DNA from 3 places in the Chryseobacterium sp. YR221 genome. Region 3 is predicted to be linked to each of the others. Evidence: riboswitches for the same ligand, from Rfam matches in the RefSeq annotation. Region 3 holds a riboswitch; each other region holds the start of a gene.
What was found. Region 3 has a riboswitch for cobalamin ahead of B8967_RS05670 (TonB-dependent receptor plug domain-containing protein). Riboswitches for the same ligand answer to the same signal wherever they lie in the genome.

Region 1 (3,920 bases), on a different contig from region 3:
TAGCTGTTTTAGCATCCAGCACTTCAATTTTATTGGAAACATTGACTACGATATACAGCTTACTTCCATAAATTTTAATATCATTTCCTACGTCCCCCAATTCTTTGATCACATTAGGGTTCACCTCGGCATAGATATTCCGATAGTAAGTTCCTTTGGTATAATCGAAAAAGTCAAGCGTACATTTATTGCTTCCCATATTCCCTTCATTCAATACGTAAAAGCCTTTAATGGCAGTATTTTCCGGTGCTGCCAACCCTTCTACCACTTCCTGACGGACGATAATATCATCGGTACGGCAGGCCACAAGAAAAACCAATATGAAGAGGAGAAGACAGAAGTTTATTTTTCTCATAAGGTGAAGTTTAAAGTAATTTTAAAATTTCTTCCCGGCATGGGATAGTTTCTGACCACATCATAATATTGATTGAAAATATTATTCATTTCAAGACTTAGTTTAAACCGATGTCCTGAGTAGTCGAATTTTTTCTGAACGGATAAATCATGGGTATACCAGGGCTGAACAAAATTGTACTGAATATTATCCTGCTGCCCGTCATAGCGTTCCCCAACATAGATCACACTGTAATTGAAACTCCAGTCACGGTAATCCGCCATCAGCGTAAAAGATCCACTGTGCCAAGGGGTATAAGGGATCTGTTTTTTATAAAAGGTATCACCCGGGCTTATATCATCTCCCGGATTACTGATATCTTTTGCACTCTGATAGGTATAAGAAAGCAACGGTTTAATTTTCACTTTGCCCCACATCATTTCAGCCTGGACATTCACATCTGTACCTATGATGTCAACCAGCCCAAGGTTCATCATCATCCAGCGGAACATATTTCCTGTGGGTGCTGCAACAATTTTATCTTTTACCCGGTTGTAATAACCATCTACCTTGGCATAAAAAGCTTTAAAGACAGGATGATTATATTTCTTCTGATAGGTAAACCCCAAATCATACTGCGTCGTAAACTCAGGCTTTAGAAAAGTACTTCCGATATTGGTATAATAAAGATCATTGAAGGTGGGAAGTCTGAAAATCTTTTTATAGAAAGCTCTAAAGGTAAGCTCCGGAACAATAGCCGGCTGGTAGCTCATAAAAATAGCAGGAGTCCATTCACTTCTATCCTCAGGTCTTTTATTTCGTTCCACTTCTTCAAAAGTAAAAGTACCTAACAGACTTCCTAAAACTTTAAACCTGTTCCATTGATAGGTCGTAGCCAAAGCCACCAATGTGGTATACCGGGTAGGATAAGAAAATTGATATAGATCTGCATCCAGATTATTGTATTGGAAATCTGCACTCAAGCTAATGTCCCAATGGGAATTCACTGTATATAAATTGGAAGATGAAATATACAGCTCCCTTTGAATGTAGGTATTATCTGAATATTTAACCAACTGAGACTGTACCGTATCAAGAAAACGGGTATAATCGTAAGCGAATTTTGCTTTAAGCTGAGTTTCGAATTTAGGGAAAAGCTTTTTCCTCAGGTTGGCCTGTACAAAATAATTCTCATCAAACATTCTTGCCCCTCGCCCGTCAAAACGGCTATTCACAACAGGAGCAGGAACACCCCGATTGGAAATATAGCCATAGCCACGGATATTCCAGCTTCCATTATTTAAAGTACCATTCAAAGAGGTTTCAAAACGTTTGGCTTTAATATCAGAGTCTCTTCTTTTAGCTATTGTATCATAGGCAGGCTCTCCGTTAGGATATTTTTTTGCATACCGGTATCTGTAAATACCATCACTTTGCAGAAATTCAGCACTAAAACTTGTGGAAATTCTTGGTGATAGTTTCTGTTCTAAACGGAAAGAAGGATTGAATAAATCAATTGATGCACTTTTTGCCCTCAAAACAAGATTTGTTTTTCGTGTTCCGGTAAAAACAGGTGTTTTAGGCTGCAAATAAATAGAACCTGATGATCCGAAATCCCTGGCGGGCTGAAAGATCTCACTTTTCTGACCGTTGTATAATGATATTTCTTCCAGATCATCCAAAGAATATCTTCCCAGATCCACAAGACCGTTCTGAGCATTTCCCAATTGAATGCCATCATAAAAAACCCCTACATGCTGGCTTCCCATACTTCGGATATTAATGGTCTTGAGCCCTCCTATTCCACCGTAGTCCTTGATCTGAACACCGGAAAAGTACCGTAAGGCATCTGCCACAGAGTGGCTGTTCAGTCTTTCAAGCTCTTCTCCCTGCAATACCTGAGCAGGAACAATTTCTTTAAAGTTCTTTTTGTAAATATTGACAGCCTTAATAGCTTCTTCCTTTAAGGTGTCTTTTTTCTTTATTTGAGAAAACAAGAATTGTGATGTTAACACAAATATTGTGAAAACAACTTTATGAAGTTGAGATGTAGTCAGTTTTGCCACCATTAGCTCATTCAGGGATAATGATGACGCTAATGGATATTAGAAAGCAATGACAAAGCACAGCATGTACTGCACAGAATCATTGTAGTCCTAAAGCTTTATTCCACGAAAGCGTCAAACGTTTATTTATTCTGGCAGGTCTTCTGACTTACTCCATTTTTGAAATCCTTCCCATTAAAAAAACAGTGGATATAATCTTCAAAAACTTTGGTATGGAGCTTACAGCAGCGGGTCTGTTCCGGATTTTCACCGGATTCCCTTTTAAGAGCTTTTTACAGCTCGCCAAATTTCGGCAAAGATATAAAATTCCGGTCAGATACAATACAACGCAGAATAAAATGATTATCAATACATAAACATGAAAAATCCCGTTATTTTCTAACGGGATTTTTCATGAACTTCAATCATCAATTCTGTTGAATTGTTTTGCTCTTATCTATACTTATTTTTTCACAAATTCACGATCGCTCAGGGTTTTCATAAATAAGATAAGATTAGTCTTTTCCTGCTCTGAGAGAGGAATTTTGTTTCCATTGTTTTTAAAGACCGGATCAAGATTATCGGCATCCAGAACACCTTTATCAAAATAATCAAGAACGGCTCTTAAAGTTGGAAACTGTCCAAAACTTCCATAAGGAGCTGTATGTTCTACATTTCGTAATGAAGGCACCCGAAAGCTCATATAATCTCCCGGAAGACCCGTCACTCTTCCACGTCCGGCCTCATTGGTATTGGGGTTCACAGGAAAACCGATATTTCTAAAGCTCTGATCGGTAAAAAGTTCTGTACTATGACAGCTTGCACATTTTTGCTGAAAGGTCTGATATCCCTGAGCTTCGTTTCCTGTAAAAACCTCTCCTTCATTTCGTCTTACTCTGTCGTATTTACTATTGGCAGAAATCAGTGTATACTCGTATTGTGCAATACTTTTATAAATTCTTTCCGCAGTAACGGTTTCATCTCCAAATGCCTTTCTGAATAAATCTCTATACATAAGATCAGTCTTTATTTTGCCAATCACCTCCAAAATAGAAGAACCCATTTCTTCATGAGTGATAATAGGAACCAGCGGTTGATTTTCCAGTTGAAGAATATTCCCGTCCCAATTATAAAAATTCAAAAACATCATGTTCTGAATAGCCGGTACATTCCGTAAGCCTAGTCTATTCTCAATACCTACCGCCTGCGCATTGTTATCGGCAAAAGCATTTCCCTGAATGTGACAGCTGGAACAGGATATTGTATTATCTGCACTGAGTTTTTTATCCTGAAATAACTTCTCCCCCAGCTCTACTCCATATTTTGTAGGCATATTAGATTTCACCGAATTATTTAGTTCCGGAAAGCCAAAAGGAATATTGAGTGATACTTGAGGATTATCATAAGAAACAGGCTCATAATAATCGTTATTACAAGATATTAACAATATAAAAATCGCTAAAATGCTTACTCCTTTTTTCATTACAACAGAGATGAATCTAGTTTTCAACACCAGTCACTGAAAACATTCCTGAAATATC
Region 2 (3,920 bases), on a different contig from region 3:
CCATCTACAAAAGCTAATGATACGGCATTGATCAATTCGTCGCGGGTTAACCCTATCAATTTTCCTACTACTGCTGTAGAAGCCAGTTTTACCAGCAAAACATGGTCTAAACCTACTTTGTTAAAAGAATTTTCCAACGCCATTACCCCTTGTATTTCATGAGCCATGATCATGGCCTCCAATACCTGCTTCATTTTAAGAGGAGCTTTTCCTTCTGCAATATTGGTTCTGGATAACCAATCGGCTGTTGCTAAAATACCGCCTAAGTTATCTGATGGATGTCCCCACTCAGCAGCCAGCCACGTATCATTAAAATCCAGCCAACGGATGATTGTCCCAATATTAAATGCAGCCTGAATAGGGTCAAGTTGAAACTGTGTTCCCGGAACTTTAGCACCATTCGGAACGATAGTCCCTTTTACGACAGGTCCTAAAAGTTTGGTACAGGCCGGATAGGTCAAAGCTTCCAGACCACACCCAATCGTATCAAGAAGACAGTAATGGGCTGTTTTCCAGGCAAGGTCATTTTTTATTTCGTAGTTTAATACATAATCTGCAATATCTGCCAGTACTTTATCCGGCTGTGGCCTTTCATTTGAAATGTGTGAACTCATTTTTTTTAGTTGAAAATTTTAATTAGTTGAAAATAGTTTAATTCTTTTATCGTTGATCGATGGATACAAATGCTTTGTTTTCAGGACCTGTATAATTGGCGCTTGGACGGATGATTTTACCATCCTGTCTCTGTTCCATGATATGTGCACTCCATCCTGTAACTCTTGAAATTACGAATAATGGCGTAAACATCAGCGTAGGTACTCCCATTAAGTGGTAAGATACCGCAGAGAACCAATCCAGATTAGGGAACATTTTCTTTTCTTCCCACATAATGGTTTCCAGTCTTTCAGCAATATTAAAAAGTAACATATCCCCCGCTTCTTCGGAAAGTTCTTTAGCTACTTTTTTGATCACTACATTTCTTGGGTCTGAAATGGTATAGACCGGATGTCCGAATCCAATGATCACTTCTTTGTTGGCAATACGCTGCCTGATGTCGCTTTCTGCTTCGTCCGGAGAATGATAACGGCTCTGAATTTCAAAAGCTACTTCATTGGCACCCCCGTGTTTAGGTCCTCTTAATGCTCCAATAGCTCCTGTAATGGCAGAATAAATATCGGAACCTGTACCTGCAATAACACGGCTTGTGAATGTAGAAGCATTAAATTCATGTTCTGCATACAGATTCAGAGAGATCTGCATTGCTTTTGTCCAGGAATCGGAAGGTTTTTTTCCATGCAGTAAATGAAGGAAATGACCTCCGATAGTATCATCATCTGTCTCTACATCAATTTCTTTTCCGTTGTGGGTATAGTGGTACCAATACAAAAGGCCTGAGCTGAATGATGCCAGTAATTTATCGGCTATATCTCTGGCTCCCGCCATATTATGATCATCTTTTTCCGGCTGAATACTACCGATAGCAGATACCATTGACCGCATAACGTCCATTGGATGTGCTGCAGCAGGGATACTTTTTAAAATATTTCTTACAGAATGTGGCAGCCCTCTTAATGATTTTAATTTTGCCTTATAATTTTTCAGCTGTGCTTCGGTAGGCAGATGCCCATAGATCAGTAGGTAAGCTACTTCTTCAAACTGCGTTTTTTCTGCAAGGTCCAAAATATCATATCCTCTGTAGTGCAGGTCGTTTCCACTTTTTCCGACACTGCAAAGTGCTGTATTGCCGGCTGCTACTCCCGAAAGCGCGACACTTTTTTTAGGTTTGAAGGTAGGTTCATTATTTGTTGACATCATTATTCTTTTTAAAAAGGTTATCTAATTTTTGTTCATAATCATGGTATCCAATACTTTGGTAGAGTTCTTCTCTGGTTTGCATGGTATCTATCACATTGGCCTGGGTACCCTCTTTACGGATATGTTCATAGACATTTTGAGCGGCTTTATTAGCTGCGCGGAAAGCAGAAAGCGGATAAAGAATCAATCCTACTCCCGCGGTCTTCAATTCTTCAACAGTATACATGCTGATCATTCCAAATTCTGTAATATTGGCCAATACAGGGATCCCTGTAGCATCTACAAATTTTTGATAGTAGCTCAGGTCCGGCACTGCTTCTGCAAAAATGAAATCGGCACCAGCCTCCTTATAGGCGATAGCTCTTTCCAGTGTTTTTTCTAATCCTTCATTAGCAAATGCATCCGTTCGTGCTCCGATAACAAAATTTTCGTCGGTACGGGCATCTGCGGCAGCTTTCAGCCTGTCTGTCATTTCTTCTTTACTTACAATTTCTTTTCCGGGACGGTGCCCACAACGTTTGGCTCCTACCTGATCTTCAATATGTAAGGCTGCAGCTCCAGCTTTAATCAGAGATTTTACTGTTCTGGCTACGTTAAAAGCCGACGGACCAAATCCCGTATCAATATCCACCATAAGGGGGAGATCACAGATATTGGTGATGCGCTGAACATCTGTTAATACATCTTCCAGGGTAGTAATTCCCAGATCGGGAATTCCTAAAGAACCGGCGGCAACACCACCTCCCGAAAGATAAATTGCATTAAAACCTGCCTGCTGTGCCAATAATGCATGGTTGGCATTAATAGCTCCTACAATCTGGAGAGGTTTTTCTTTCTGCATAGCCTCGCGGAATCGTAACCCGGGAGACTGCATACTTTCATTCTTAATCATTTAATATCTATTGTTTTGTTAAAAATTTGTTTTGGTGTATGGGGTTGCTGATAAAAGCAATAGGAGTTATTGATGTATAGGAATACCTGATGATAACGGATAACGATGAACAGAAATTAAATCTGTGTTGAAAGTTTTTAGCAAAACCTTATTGATCCCAAGGAATGGACTGCTCTTTTCCATTATAAGCCAGTTACTGATTCTTACATAGCGATTATATGTTTGCATTCTTCAACTTTTTAAATGATAAAATCCTTTTAAAAAGCTCTTGCCAAACTTCACAATGCCTGATGGGAAATAAAAACTATGGAAAGGGAAATACGAATGAGCTTATAGACATAATGAAAAGGCACACGGCCACATTACAACTATCTCAAAAAAATAACTTACGAAAAAACAGCGCACAGTTATCTATATCGTATCATACCTGACTATAAGCTTCAGATCGCGAAAGCATCGTCAATTCGAAATAGGCAGGTCTCCTGACTTGTAACAGTTTTTATCATCCTTCCCATTTACCCAGGTAAACAGTGGACATATATTGATAAAAACCTTCATGTTACTTACAGTTGCGCGACAGTTCGTGATTTGCACACGATTCCCTTTTAATACACAGCTAAGTGTAACCAGTTTCGGTTGATAAAGAAGGTGTTAAGAACTCCTTGGTGGTAAATATAGCCATTTTATTGAAACAGCCGCATGGGGATTTGTTTTTTATTATGAAAAAGCTTTAAATCATTGAAAATATGAGGGATATTTTATCTTAATATTCTTTTTTTAAGGCTGAATTCGGACTGATTTCAGAGAAATTTATAATTTTTTTAACACTAAAATTATGTTGTAAATAGGAAGTATTTGATAAGCCCGTGATTTTATTTCAAGACTAAGGTTAATTATGTGTTACATTAAAATTATTTTTTCAACGCTTTATACGGAATGATGTGAATATCATTTGTCCCAATAATTTTAAGAAAAGATATGATCCTGAAATTCAACAATAGGTCTCATATTTAAAAATCGACATTTCAAAGGTCTGAATATACGTTTGGATCACAAAATAGAAATATGATGTACATAAAATCAGTTTTTTTGTAATCAGATTCACATACGATGGCGAAGGAAAAACTAAGCTTTAAAAATAAACTGGTATTTATCTTTTTAGGATTGGGAACATTGTGTTTAGCGGGAGTTCCGGTCCTTTTCTTTGTGGATT
Region 3 (3,920 bases):
CTTATGTTCCTACGATTACTGCTTTGGGGCATACATGTATCTATACCGGGTCTGTACCTGCCATCCACGGAATTGCAGGAAACGACTGGACAGATAAGGAAACAGGTAAAGGAGTGTACTGTACGGCAGATGACAGCGTTCAGCCGGTAGGAACTACCAATACTAAAACAGGAAGCCACTCTCCAAAAAATCTATGGTCTACCACAGTAACCGACGAGTTGAGGCTGGCAACGAACTTCCAGGGTAAAGTAATAGGAGTTTCTCTGAAAGACCGTGCTTCTATTCTTCCGGCAGGACATACGCCGAACGGAGCTTTCTGGTTTGACGACAGTACCGGGAACTTTATTACAAGTACATGGTATATGAAGGAGCTTCCACAATGGATCCAATCATTCAATGCTCAGAATTTACCTGAAAAATTGGTGGCTAACGGTTGGAATACCTTACTTCCAATCAATCAGTATACAGAAAGTTCACCCGACAATTCTTCATGGGAAGGTCTATTGGGAAGTGCCAAAACACCTACATTCCCATATACCAATCTGGCGAAAGATTATCAGACAAAGAAAGATAATATCCGTTATACTCCTTTTGGAAATACATTGACATTAAAACTGGCTGAAGCTTCTGTAGAAGGAGAACAGTTGGGTGGAGACAATATTACAGACTTCTTAGCGATCAATTTGGCTTCTACAGATTATGCAGGTCATAAATATGGGCCGAATTCTATTGAGGTTGAAGATGTTTATATCAGACTGGATCAGGATTTGGCTCAGTTTTTCAGCTACCTGGATTCAAAAGTAGGAAAAGGGCAGTATACTGTTTTTCTTTCAGCTGACCACGGAGGAGCTCATTCTGTAGGATTCCTTAAAGAGCATAAAATTACTACAGGCTTTTTTGGAGAAGGAATGGAAAAAAATCTTAATCAGAAACTGAAAGAAAAATTTGGGGCTGATAATTTAATCAATGCTATAGACAATTATCAGGTGTATTTTGATAGAAAAGTATTGACAGATGCTAAACTTGAACTGGATGATGTGAGAAACTTTGCGGTAAAAGAGCTTGAAAAAGACCCTACGGTTTTATATGCTGTTTCTGTAGACAGAGTTCAGGAAGCCAGCATTCCGGAGCCTATCAAACAAAGAATCATCAATGGGATCAACAGACAGAGAAGTGGAGATATTCAGTTAATCTCTCATGACTCTATGCTTCCTCCTTATTCTAAAACAGGAACTACACACAGTGTTTGGAACTCTTATGATTCCCATATTCCATTGATTTTTATGGGTTGGGGAGTTCAGCATGGGGAAAGCAATAAAGAATACCATATGACAGATATTGCACCTACGGTTTCTTCTTTATTGAAGATCCAGTTCCCAAGTGGAAATGTTGGAAATCCAATTACAGAAGTGATGGGTAAATAATCAAACAACATCAGTATATATAAATGGCTGCCTTCAACTATTGAAGGCAGCTTTTATTTTTATAGTATTCATAAAGGTCAGGTTTTATAAAGGGTTTTTATGTTTGAATTTTTCTACACCTTATTCATACGCCTTCATTTTTCACCCGGTATTTCACTTTTTGTCCAATACATTTAAAAAGCTATCTTTGCAAAAATTATGGTTTCCAATATATTGGAATGAAAAGGGAATCGGGTGGAACTCCCGGACTGTCCCCGCAACTGTAAATCGCAACAAAAGTTTCTGTAAAAAACCACTGTGTAAAAACGGGAAGGTACAGAAGGCGAAAGTCAGGAGACCTGCCAGAATAATAATCAAAATATATATTGCTTTCGGAGGAAGAGTAAATTAGTATGGATATAAAAAGATCTTTAGTACTGCTTTTTTCGTCTTATGGCTGCTTTCTTTTTGGACAAGAGAAGGCCTTAGATACTATTTATATATTCGACAGCCAGATGAACAAAGTAAAGCTCTTCCATCACGTAACGAATATTACCAATGAAGATGCTGAAAAAAACTCGACTAACCTTTCCGAATTACTGAGATTTCAATCTTCAGTCTATATCAAAGAAAATGGACGTGGTGCTGTTTCTTCACCTTCTTTCAGGGGGACTACCGCCCAGCAGACTGCTTTTGTATGGAATGGAATTAATATTAACTCCAGTTTTTTAGGACAAGGAGATGTCAATAATATAGCCTTGTTTGGATATGACCAGATCGGAATTAAACCTGGTGGAGGTAGTGTCATTTACGGCAGTGGTGCCATCGGGGGAAGTATTCATTTGAATAACAGCCTTGATTTTAATAAAGGGTTCCATGCTGTTCTGTTTTCAGAATTTGCATCTTTTAATACTTATAATAATGTTGTTAAAGGTTCTTACAGCAATGATAAGTTCAGCTTTAAAGTTTCCGGAAGCCATTCAATAAGCCAGAATGATTATGAAGTAGAAGAAGCGGGCGGAAAGAGGTATACGAATGACAACGGAAAATACTATAATACCAATTTCAATATAGCAGCAGCTTACAAAATTGCTCCCCATCATCAGATCTCATGGATATCAGAGACTTTTAACGGAAAGCAACATTATCCTGTTCGTTTTGGTGACCTGGAAACCAAGACAAAGTACCATACCCAGAATTTCAGAAACCTGATGGCCTGGGATTGGAATACTACGCGTTTCAGCAATTCATTTAAAGCAGCCTATACCGAGGAAAATTTTGAGTATTTTGGAGATATTGCAGGACCAGAAACCAGTGGAGGTGCCGGAAAGAATTATATTTTAAAAAATGATTTCAATTACTTCCTCAATTCAAAATGGAATATCAATATTATCGGGGAATTTCAAGTGAATAAAGGTAAGGGCGAAGGAAGTTCAAAAATAGGTGATATCAGTAGAAATGCTGGATCTATTGCCGGATTACTTCGTTATTTTCCTACCAAAGATTTAAGGTTTGAAGCCGGAATCAAGAAAGACTTTGTGGAAGACTTCAGCTCGCCGGTCTTATTTTCTTTTTCAGGAAAATGGAATGCCAACAAATGGTATGATGTAGGGCTAAGTATTTCAAGAAACTTCAGAGCTCCTTCATTTAATGATCTTTACTGGACTCCAGGAGGAAATCTGGATTTAAAACCGGAAACTTCTTATCAGTTTGAATGGAGAAACCAGTTTAAATTAGGAGACTTTAAATTATCTGTAGCTCCTTACTATATGAATATCCGTGATATGATCCGGTGGCTTCCAACAGCTTCAGGATATTACGGAGCGACCAATACCAATAGAGTAGAGTCTTATGGAGTAGAGTCTCAACTGGAATTTGAGAAAAAGTTTGGAAAGCATATGTTGAAATCAAATCTTGGATATTCTTATACAAAATCCAAAGACCTTGATGTTCAGAAACAGCTGATGTATGTGCCTTTCCATAAATTTACAGGAGGTATAGACTACCAATATGATTTTGTGAAGGTATATGTACAGGGAATGTTTAATGGGCTTACCTATACAGATTCCAATGAAAAAAGAAGTGATGCTTTAGATCCTTATTTTGTGATGAATGCCGGTGCCGGAGCTACATTTCTTACAAATTATACCCTCGGTTTTAAAGTAAATAATATTTTAAATGAAACCTATTATACGATGCTTTCCTATCCGTTACCCGGACGAAATTACAGTATAAGCCTTACTATCAATTTTTAAAATAAATTAATTATATGAATATCAGAAAAATTTTACCTCTTGCGTTTGCTTCCATGTTACTTTTCAATGTTTCATGTAGCAGCGATAGCGACATTGTAGAGCAGCCAGTTACTTACGAAGCCGGAGTGCTTATTTCCAATGAAGGCGGATTTACAACCACTACAGCTGAAGTTTCTTTCGTAAGCAGCAATCTTGCTAATCTGTATGACAAAATTTATGCTTCTAATAACAATGGTGAACCTCTGGGAAAAGTTCTTCAGAG

Region 1: it holds a riboswitch for cobalamin, as region 3 does, so the genes downstream of both, B8967_RS14290 (TonB-dependent receptor plug domain-containing protein) here and B8967_RS05670 (TonB-dependent receptor plug domain-containing protein) in region 3, are expected to answer to the same signal.
Region 2: it holds a riboswitch for cobalamin, as region 3 does, so the genes downstream of both, prpB (methylisocitrate lyase) here and B8967_RS05670 (TonB-dependent receptor plug domain-containing protein) in region 3, are expected to answer to the same signal.

The regions. Positions count from the first base shown of each region.
Region 1 is NZ_FWXM01000004.1:427,083-431,002, reverse strand. It holds gene B8967_RS14295 (YncE family protein) at 1-355, opposite strand, end outside; gene B8967_RS14290 (TonB-dependent receptor plug domain-containing protein) at 352-2,331, opposite strand; cobalamin riboswitch at 2,516-2,702, opposite strand; gene B8967_RS14285 (cytochrome-c peroxidase) at 2,843-3,862, opposite strand; gene B8967_RS14280 (MbnP family protein) at 3,879-3,920, opposite strand, start outside.
Region 2 is NZ_FWXM01000001.1:455,419-459,338, forward strand. It holds gene B8967_RS02105 (bifunctional 2-methylcitrate dehydratase/aconitate hydratase) at 1-614, opposite strand, end outside; gene prpC (bifunctional 2-methylcitrate synthase/citrate synthase) at 661-1,812, opposite strand; gene prpB (methylisocitrate lyase) at 1,799-2,707, opposite strand; cobalamin riboswitch at 3,162-3,353, opposite strand; gene B8967_RS02120 (transporter suffix domain-containing protein) at 3,818-3,920, shown strand, end outside.
Region 3 is NZ_FWXM01000002.1:149,814-153,733, reverse strand. It holds gene pafA (alkaline phosphatase PafA) at 1-1,424, shown strand, start outside; cobalamin riboswitch at 1,607-1,785, shown strand; gene B8967_RS05670 (TonB-dependent receptor plug domain-containing protein) at 1,817-3,658, shown strand; gene B8967_RS05665 (DUF5074 domain-containing protein) at 3,673-3,920, shown strand, end outside.